2 regions of the Devosia sp. LjRoot3 genome follow, and region 2 is predicted to be linked to the other one. Evidence: riboswitches for the same ligand, from Rfam matches in the RefSeq annotation. Region 2 holds a riboswitch; the other holds the start of a gene.
What was found. Region 2 has a riboswitch for cobalamin ahead of metE (5-methyltetrahydropteroyltriglutamate--homocysteine S-methyltransferase). Riboswitches for the same ligand answer to the same signal wherever they lie in the genome.
Positions count from the first base shown of each region.

Region 1 (4,692 bases), on a different contig from region 2:
TTAACACGCGGGCCATGCGGCTTCTCACCATGGCGGTGGCGTCCATGCTCGCAGGCGTCGTTACGGCGTTTTGCGGGCCTATCGGTTTTCTCGGCGTTGCGGTGCCGCATATGGCCCGCGCCATGCTGAAAACATCGGACCATCGCGTGCTCGTGCCGGCAACGATCCTGCTGGGGGGGCTGACGGCGCTTTTGGCGCAGCTCGTCTCGCTCCTGCCCAGCCAGTTCGGCGTCTTGCCGCTCAATGCGGTGACGGCGCTGATTGGGGCGCCGGTCGTGGTCTTCGTCATCCTGCGTTCGCGCAGCGGAGTGTTTACGGGATGACGCAAATTCTCGAAGCGCGTGACCTCGTTGTCGGCTATCGCAGCCATGGCAGTACGCGGACCGTTCTGAGCCATATCAATGTGGCAATCGCCCCCGGCGAACTGGTGTGCCTGCTCGGCGTCAACGGCATCGGCAAGTCCACGCTGATGCGCACCTTGGCGCGCATGGAGCCGCCCCTTGCCGGGTCTGTCGAGATCAACGGCACCGACATCATCCGCATGTCGCAATACGACCTCGCCCGCAATGTTGCCATTGTCCTCACCGAGCGCGTCGCGGTTGGTGTCATGCCAGCCTTCAAGCTGGTCGAACTGGGTCGCTATCCGCATGTCGGCTGGTCGGGTCTCCTGTCGGACATCGACCGCGACATCGTCCGTAACGCGATCATCGCTGTCGGCGCGGAACATCTGGCGCATCGCGAAATCAATGAACTGTCGGACGGCGAGCGTCAGCGCATCATGATCGCCCGGGCGCTGGCGCAGCGACCCGCCGTGCTGCTGCTTGATGAACCCGCCGCCTTTCTCGATGTTTCTGCGCGCGTCGAAATGATCGCCACGCTGCGCCAGCTCGCGCGGGAGCAGAATGTGGCGGTGATCCTATCGAGCCATGATCTCGAACTGTCGCTGCGCACGGCCGACACGATCTGGCTGATCGACGGGGCAGGGCGCATGCATATCGGCGCGCCCGAGGATCTGCTTGCTGATGGCAGCGTCGCTGCCGCGTTTTCTGGCCCGAACATTGCCTTCTCCGCTGGCGACCGCACGTTCAAGATCCGCAGCCATCCGCATGGCAAGGCTTTCGTCGATGGTTCGAAAGAACGTGTGGGCATGGCTCGGACCGTGCTGGAGCGTGAAGGCTTTGAGATAACTCATTCGCCTGAAGCCGCTCTCGTGGTGGTCACCATGACCGCGTCCGGCTGGGACGCCCAAGGCGGGAACGGGCATTATCAAGGCACAACCTTCGCCGATCTTGCGCGCTTCGTTCGCCAGCAGGCCAAAGCTACATTCCAGACGGAACCTCTATCGTGACCAGTCGTAGTCCTGTCCTAGCCGCCATTGCCCTTCTGGCACTGACCCTGCCGGCCTCGGCAGCATTCGATGCCGAGGGCTGCGTCACTGCATTCGAGCCTGGTACCGACTATTTTGACGCCAAGTCCGGTGTGGACTATGCCAACAATTTTTCCGTCGCCTATTTCGGCCACTACAAGGTCGTGACGGTCGAGCGGCCCTCTCCCGGTGGGCAGAGCGAATCCTATGTGCTGGTGCAATGTGGCACGCCCGAGCCGGAATTGGGCCCCGAGCTTGCCGATGCGCCGCGCGTCACCGTCCCCATCCAATCGCTGTTTTCCGGCAGCACGTCACAAAGCCCCGCCCTCGTGGCCGTTGGCGGGGTGGGTGCCGTCACCGGCGTGGCGCGGCGGGATTTCATCGCTACACCCGAGCTGGTCGAACACATCCAACAGGCCGAGGTCGTCGAATACGAAACCTCTGGCGTGGTCAATGTCGAGGCCGTCGTCGCCGCTGCGCCCGACGTGTTCATGGCCGGTGGTGGTGGCGAGCCGGAAGTGCAGCGTCTTGCGGTGGCTGGCGTGCCGGTCGTCAATTTTGCCGAATGGCAGGAGACCTCGCCTTTGGGTCGGGCCGAGTGGGTCAAGTTCATGGGTCTGTTCTTCAATGCCGAGGAAAAGGCCAATGCGGCCTTTGCGGACGTGGTCGAACACTACGATGCGGCCCTGGCGCTGGTTGCCGATGTGCCGGAGGATGAGCGCCCACTGGTCCTGAGCGGGCAGGCCTTTAACGGTATCTTCTTTGCCGCGGGCGGACAGTCCTTCATGGCTCGGCTCATCCGCGATGCGGGCGGCCGCTACGTCTTCGAGGACGACACCAGCACTGGCAGCTTTCAGATTCGCGATCTCGAACGGCTGATCGTGGCGGCGCGCGACGCAAAAGTCTGGATCCAAGCCTCGATCCACTATCACACGCTTGCCGACATCGCGGCGGAAGACCCGCGACTAGCCGCGCTTCCCGCGGCGGAGGCCGGCCAGGTCTGGATTCCGGATGCCCTGAAAGGCCCCAATGGCGGCGTGCAGTTCTATGAACTGGGAAGCATGCGCCCGGACATGGTGCTGATGGACCTCATATCCATCCTGCATCCAGACAAGACACCGGGCTATGGGCGCATATTCAACCGCTCGATTGCGCTGAACTGACGCCCCGCCGCAAAGCTGTTGTTGAAAGAGATATAAGGAAATCCTTATGTCGTTGACTCTTAATGGTGTCTTCACCATTCTTGGTCGCGTCCATGGTCCCCGCGAGGGGATAATAGGGAAGCCGGTGGGGGAGTGATCCCCAGTCCGACGCTGCCCCCGCAACTGTAAGCGGAGACGAAGTTTCTTGGTCCACTGGCCTATCCGGCTGGGAAGGCGAGACTTCGGCCTGATCCGCGAGCCAGGAGACCTGCCATGGAAACGGAATCCATATCAGGCTGATCGGGCGGATCGGCGAGAGGACCAGATCGATGACGACAAATCGCATCCGCTTTCTTTCGGGCCGCTAACCGCGGCGCCTACGATCTACTGTTTCCAATTTCTTGCTCAGCCCGCGTGTCCCGCCAGCCGCCAGTGCAGCATTGCACTTGCTGGAGCCCGCTGAGCGGCCCTGCCGAAGAAAGCCTCTACCCATGCGCTTCAAGCCCCACGTTTCGTCCCTCGCCCTTCTCACCGCCATGCTCGCCACGGCCCTGCCGACCGCCGCGCAGCAAACAACGCTGGATGTCCTCCGCATTACAGCTGCTGGCCTGACGCCGTTTGAGGAGAAGGAAATTGGTCGGTCCTACACTGTGATCGATGGCGACCAGATCCAGTTGTCGGGCACGCCCTATGTGGCTGATGTCCTGCGTCAGGTGCCGGGCTTTGCGGTGTCGCGCACGGGCTCGCCTGGCGGCCTAACCCAGGTTCGCGTCCGCGGCGCGGAAGGCAATCACGTCCTTGTCCTGATCGATGGCGTCCCCGCTGGCGATACATCGAATGGCGAGTTCGACTTCGCCCGACTGCAAGTCGCAAACATCGAGAGAATAGAAATCCTGCGCGGGCCACAGAGCGCGTTCTGGGGCTCGAACGCTTCAGGCGGCGTCGTCAATATCGTTACCAAGTCAGCAGACGAGCCGGGACTGCACGGCAGCCTTGCTGGTGAGCTCGGCACTGACGGGACGAAAATGACCAGCGGTTCTCTGGCTTATGATCAGGATAATTTCGCAGCGTCGGGTTCGCTCACTCTCCGTCACACGGACGGGTTCAATGAGGCGCTTGCGGGCAATGAACTGGATGGCGCCAGCCATATCGACGCAAATGCCAGGTTCAAGGCCGAATTGACGCCAAGCCTGACGTTGGATGGAACAATCCGATATGCCAAGCTCGACGGAAAAACCGACAGTCAGACCTGGCCTTCTGGTGTTGTTCTCGATTCAGACGATAAGACAACGTTCGATGAACTGTTTGGATCGCTTGGCCTTGGGTGGGTTAGCGAGGACGGCATCTGGTTCCAAAATGCTCGCGTCAGCGCGGGAACGGTAGAGCGCCAGTTCATCAGCCCGGGTTCAGTCTTTGCCAACACTGGAGATCGGCAGAAAGTGAGCTATCAAGTGGGCCGGCACTTTGCCACACCGGGCTTCCTTGATAGCACCCATACGCTCACCCTGGGATATGACCTAGTGCGCGAAACATTTCAGCAACTCGGTTCACCGACAATTCAAGAGCGCACGGCAAACTCTTTCATTGGCGAATACCGAGGCACATATCTTGATCAGGTTTACCTGACTGCTGCCTTGCGCCACGATTTCAACGACCGCTTTGCCGACCACACCACTTACAGCGTAAGCGGCGCTTGGCAGATTCCCGATACGGGCACCCGCATCCACGCATCGGCGGGCACCGGCTCGACCAATCCGACTTTCTTCGAACTTTACGGGTTCAGCCCAACTTTCGTACCGAACCCCAACCTGCAGCCGGAAACTGGCTTTGGCTGGGACATAGGCGTGGAGCAGAGCGTCCTGGACGGCCTCGTTGTTCTAGATGCGACCTACTTCAACCAGACGCGTGAAAACCTGATCGCAACCGCCGGCAGCTCGGTGGTCAACGTTGCCGGAACCAGCACTCGTCAGGGCGTGGAACTGAGTGCAACGGCAAATTTCTTCAATGGCTTCACGGCCGGGGTGACCTATACCTATCTCGACGCCTTCAAGGCTGATGGCACGCGGGAAATCCGTCGCCCCCAGCATTCCGGTGCCATTAACCTCGCCTACAAGCTCGAAGAAATCCCGCTCACCGTCCATGCTGACGTGGTTCTGACCGGTGAGAACCTCGACGCCTACGCGG
Region 1 covers NZ_CAXUPK020000003.1:703,768-708,459, reverse strand. Annotated here, with positions in the region: gene ACSQ2A_RS14375 (FecCD family ABC transporter permease) at 1-323, shown strand, start outside; gene ACSQ2A_RS14370 (ABC transporter ATP-binding protein) at 320-1,348, shown strand; gene ACSQ2A_RS14365 (ABC transporter substrate-binding protein) at 1,345-2,529, shown strand; cobalamin riboswitch at 2,606-2,798, shown strand; gene ACSQ2A_RS14360 (TonB-dependent receptor plug domain-containing protein) at 3,000-4,692, shown strand, end outside.
Region 1: another riboswitch for cobalamin. It lies ahead of ACSQ2A_RS14360 (TonB-dependent receptor plug domain-containing protein); the one in region 2 lies ahead of metE (5-methyltetrahydropteroyltriglutamate--homocysteine S-methyltransferase).

Region 2 (4,692 bases):
CACCGAAGACGAAGACTGGAATTTCTGAGGTTTTGCTAGACTTGCGCCACTAGGCGCTCCAAACGCAGGTCACGCGGGCCGGAGATTTCCAGCACGCGTGGCCCATCGGCAAATAGGCCAAGCTCGTCCTTGCGAATGATGGACTTGAGCCGCGCATCAACCTTCTTGCGCAGCGCCGGATATTCGATCGTTACAGCAATATCGTCCGGCTGCATCAGCGGCACGAAGACCAGCAAGTCGAGCCGCGCCAGGGCCTTTTCGATGCGCGTAAGCAGCTTGCCGGTGGGAAACCATTCAAAACCTTCGGCTTCGCTGACCACCTCAAGATAGGCGAGGAAGTCGATCGGGCTGCGATCGAAGACGATCAACGGCTCCTCAGCCTCCGACAGGATCAGCGCGCAGCTTCTCTCCAACTGAACTTCGAGATCGGCGCTGGTTGGGCCGTCGGCGAATGGCACTCCCTCCTCGGCCATGAGCCAATAGGGCTCCGGCACCAGCAGGGCGTCACGCCGCGCCGCCACAAAATCTTCCACCAGCGTGGTCTTCCCCACGCCATGCGTTCCTGTCACTGCAATCCGCATGCCTTGCCCTCCACGGGCACAGGTAAGGGCGACGCCCTTTGCGGACAAGCAGGAAAACGGGCTGCCTATAGACACAGAAAGGGACGCCCGTTGAGCGTCCCTTTTCTTTAGGCGTTGGGTAATGAGCCCCCAGGCCGAAGCCCGGGGCACTCACCACACGGGGACCGCGGAGGACGGCGCCCAAAGGTTTGCGATCAATCGCCAGTGGTGGGGGACAGCGACTCGGTCACGCAGAGCGTCTTGTCGGTGAACGAGCAGTGATCGGGGGTGGCGGCGAAGGACGGGGCGGCAACGCCGGCAACCATGACAGTGGCGAGGATCAGGGCAAAAATCTTCTTCATTTGGTGTCTCCGTGTGTTGTGTTGACGAGAGACAAGCTAGGCCCCTGCACCTTTCCTCAAGATGGCCCCAAGGTGAAAGGAACGCGCGCCAGCATGAACTCTCGGGCAAGGAAGCTGACCTGAAGGTTGCGCATGCTCCCGATAGGTCCCGCACCGCCACGGCGCCCGGAGCAAGCCATCCCAATTTTCCGCCTCACATCGCAAAATTCATATAAAGACATCTTTATATCCTTATTGACTTATGTCATCCGCTGCGCCATCCTCATCCTGTCCATGGTCCCCGCGAGGGGATAACAGGGAATCCGGTGTGGCCCTGGTCTAGTCCGGAGCTGCCCCCGCAACTGTTGGCGGAGACGGGTGTTCAAAAGTCCACTGGCCCCAAGGGGTTGGGAAGGCGGACACCCGGTTCGATCCGCGAGCCAGGAGACCTACCATGGACGTGAATATTCCGCTTTCAGCCGATCGGGTGGATCGGTCAGAGGACATGTCGATGAGTTTTTCGCACCACTTCCGAATGCGACGCTGACCGCGAGGTCAGCTCCCCCAAACCAACCGATCCGTCCGCACTGACTTAAGCCGGACGCAATCCCTCATCCCAGCGCCTGAACCGCGCCGTGCATGCACGCGCCGGCTCGCGCCCCTGTCGCATTGGACCAAACCATGACCCGTTCAGCCAATCTCGGTTTCCCCCGCGTCGGCCTCCACCGTGAACTCAAGAAGGCTCAGGAAAGCTATTGGAAGGGCGATATCGACGCCGCCGCTCTCCACGCCGTCGCCAAAGACCTGCGCGCCCGTCACTGGAAGCTGCAGCAGGACGCCGGCATCGAAGTCATCCCCTCGAACGATTTCGCCTATTACGACCACGTCCTCGACACGTCGATCCTCGTCGGCGCCATTCCGCCGCGCTTTGTCGATATTACCGACCCTGACCAGCTCTATTTCGGCATGGCCCGCGGTACCGCCGCAGCTCCGGCCATGGAGATGACCAAGTGGTTCGACACCAATTACCACTTCATCGTGCCCGAGCTGCATGAAGGCCAGACCTTTGCGCTCAATGCCGCAAAGCCGCTCGCGCACTATAATGAAGCCAAGGCCCTCGGCATCGACACCCGTCCGGTTATCGTCGGCCCCGTCACCTTCCTCAGCCTTGCCAAGGCCAAGGACGAAGGCCTCGACACGCTCGACCTGATCGACCAGCTGATCCCGGTCTATGCCGATCTCCTCCGTCAGCTCGCCGCTGCCGGCGCCCAGTGGGTGCAGATCGACGAGCCCGTCCTCGTCCTCGACCTCTCCGACAAGCAGAAATCTGCCTTCAAGAAGGCTTATGCCGCGCTCGGCAAGGCCGGCCCCAAACTGCTGCTCACCACCTATTTCGGCGCCCTGCTCGACAATACCGAACTCGCCGCCACCCTGCCGGTTGCCGGTCTCCATATCGACCTCGTCCGCGCCCCCGAACAGCTCGATGCCGTGCTCGCCGCCCTTCCCGGCGACAAGGTTCTCTCGGTCGGCGTCGTTGATGGCCGCAATATCTGGCGCACCAATCTCGACACGGCCTTCGGCTTTGTCGCCCGCGCCTGGGACAAGCTTGGTCCGGATCGTCTCGAAATCGCCCCCTCCTGCTCGCTGCTCCACAGCCCGGTCGATCTCGATGGCGAAACCAATCTCGATGCCGAACTAAAATCCTGGCTGGCCTTCGCCAAACAGAAGCTGAACGAAATCGCCGCCCTGACTCTCGCCCAGAAGCAGGGCCGTGGCGCAGCCAAGCTCGCCTTCGACGCGTCGGCCGCTGCCGCTGCCGCCCACAAGGCCTCGCCGCGCATCCACAAGGCAGCGGTAAAGGCCCGCTCGGCTGAAGCGATCAAGCTCGACCGCATCTCGGGCTTCCTCGCCCGTCGCGACAAGCAGCGCGCCCGCTTCAACCTGCCTTCCTACCCCACCACCACCATCGGCTCCTTCCCCCAGACCAAGGAAGTCCGCGAGGCCCGCGCCGCCTTTAAGAAGGGCCTGCTCGACGCCACCGGCTATGACGCCTTCCTCGAAAAGGAAACGGAAAACACCATCCGTATCCAGGAAGAGATCGGCCTCGACGTGCTCGTGCATGGCGAATTCGAACGCAATGACATGGTCGAGTATTTTGGCGAACAGCTCGACGGTTTTGCCTTCACCAAGAACGGCTGGGTCCAGTCTTATGGCTCGCGCTGCGTCAAACCGCCTGTCATCTTCGGCGACGTGTCGCGTCCTTCGGCCATGACCGTGCGCTGGTCGGCTTTTGCCGCCTCGCTCACCGACAGGCCGATGAAGGGCATGCTCACCGGCCCGGTGACAATCCTGCAGTGGAGTTTTGTGCGCGTCGACCAGCCGCGTTCGGAAACCTGCCGCCAGATCGGCCTAGCCATCCGCGATGAAGTGGTTGACCTCGAAAAGGCCGGGATCGGCATCATCCAGATCGATGAGCCGGCTTTGCGCGAAGGCCTGCCGCTGCGCCAGCGCGATTGGGACGCCTACCTGCGCTGGGCCGTCGACTGCTTCCGCCTCTCCGCTTCAGGCGTCGAGGACGACACGCAGATCCACACCCATATGTGCTATGCCGAATTCAACGACATCATGCCCGCCATCGCCGAGATGGATGCCGACGTGATCTCCATCGAAACCTCGCGCTCGGCCATGGAACTGCTCGAAGCCTTCCGCGATTTCAAATACCCCAACGAAATCGGGCCGGGCGTCTGGGACATCCATTCCCCCCGCGTGCCGGATCAGGCCGATATGGAGGTCCTGATGCACAAGGCCGCCGAAGGCATTCCGGCCGACCAACTCTGGGTTAATCCGGACTGCGGCCTGAAAACCCGCGGCTGGCCGGAAGTGAAAGCTTCGCTGGTCAACCTCGTCAACGCCGCCAAGGCCCTGCGGGCCTAAAGCGACAAGCCAAACTACAGAGGCGGCCTCCGGGCCGCCTCTTTTGTTTCAACCAGCTTCTCGCCCAGTAGCCCTCATGCTGAGGTGCTTTGCACGGCAAAGCCTCGAAGCACGAGGGCGTGCCCCGATCTCCCGCCTGTCGTCGTTGCCGGGCTTGTCCCGGCAATCCATCACGCTTCCGCTGGGGACCACCGGGACAAGCCCGCTGGTGACAACCAAAAGTAATCTTACGATCATGGGCAAGCCACCATCTCCACTTTTCTGTCGACACATTGATGCCATTTGGGGCAAAGTCTCCCGCAGATAGATAAAAATACAAAAATCTGTTGACAGAAACTGCCGGGAGAGCTCTGCATGGCCGAATTCAAGCCCAAGAAATCCGTGGCCCTGTCGGGCGTCGTCGCCGGCAATACGGCGCTTTGTACCGTCGGTCGCAGCGGCAATGACCTGCACTATCGCGGCTACGATATCCTGGACCTGGCGCGCAATTGCGAATTTGAGGAAGTCGCCCATCTCCTCGTCCATGGCACGCTGCCCACTCGCCCCGAACTTGCCGCCTACAAGACCAAGCTGAAATCGCTCCGCGGTCTCCCCGCCGCCGTCCGCCAGTCGCTCGAACTTTTACCCGCCGCCACCCATCCCATGGATGTGCTGCGCTCAGGCGTTTCCGCCCTCGGCTGCATCCTCCCCGAAAGCCACGACCACAACCATTCCGGCGCCCGCGACATTGCCGATCGGCTGATCGCCAGCCAGGGCTCCATGCTGCTCTACTGGTATCATTTCTCCCAGAACGGCCGCCGCATCGAGGTCGAAACCGAAGATGACTCCGTCGGCGGCCATTTTCTGCATCTGCTGCA
Region 2 covers NZ_CAXUPK020000002.1:455,919-460,610, reverse strand. Annotated here, with positions in the region: gene nrdF (class 1b ribonucleoside-diphosphate reductase subunit beta) at 1-28, shown strand, start outside; gene ACSQ2A_RS09310 (AAA family ATPase) at 36-581, opposite strand; gene ACSQ2A_RS09305 (hypothetical protein) at 776-922, opposite strand; cobalamin riboswitch at 1,180-1,372, shown strand; gene metE (5-methyltetrahydropteroyltriglutamate--homocysteine S-methyltransferase) at 1,583-3,835, shown strand; gene prpC (bifunctional 2-methylcitrate synthase/citrate synthase) at 4,190-4,692, shown strand, end outside.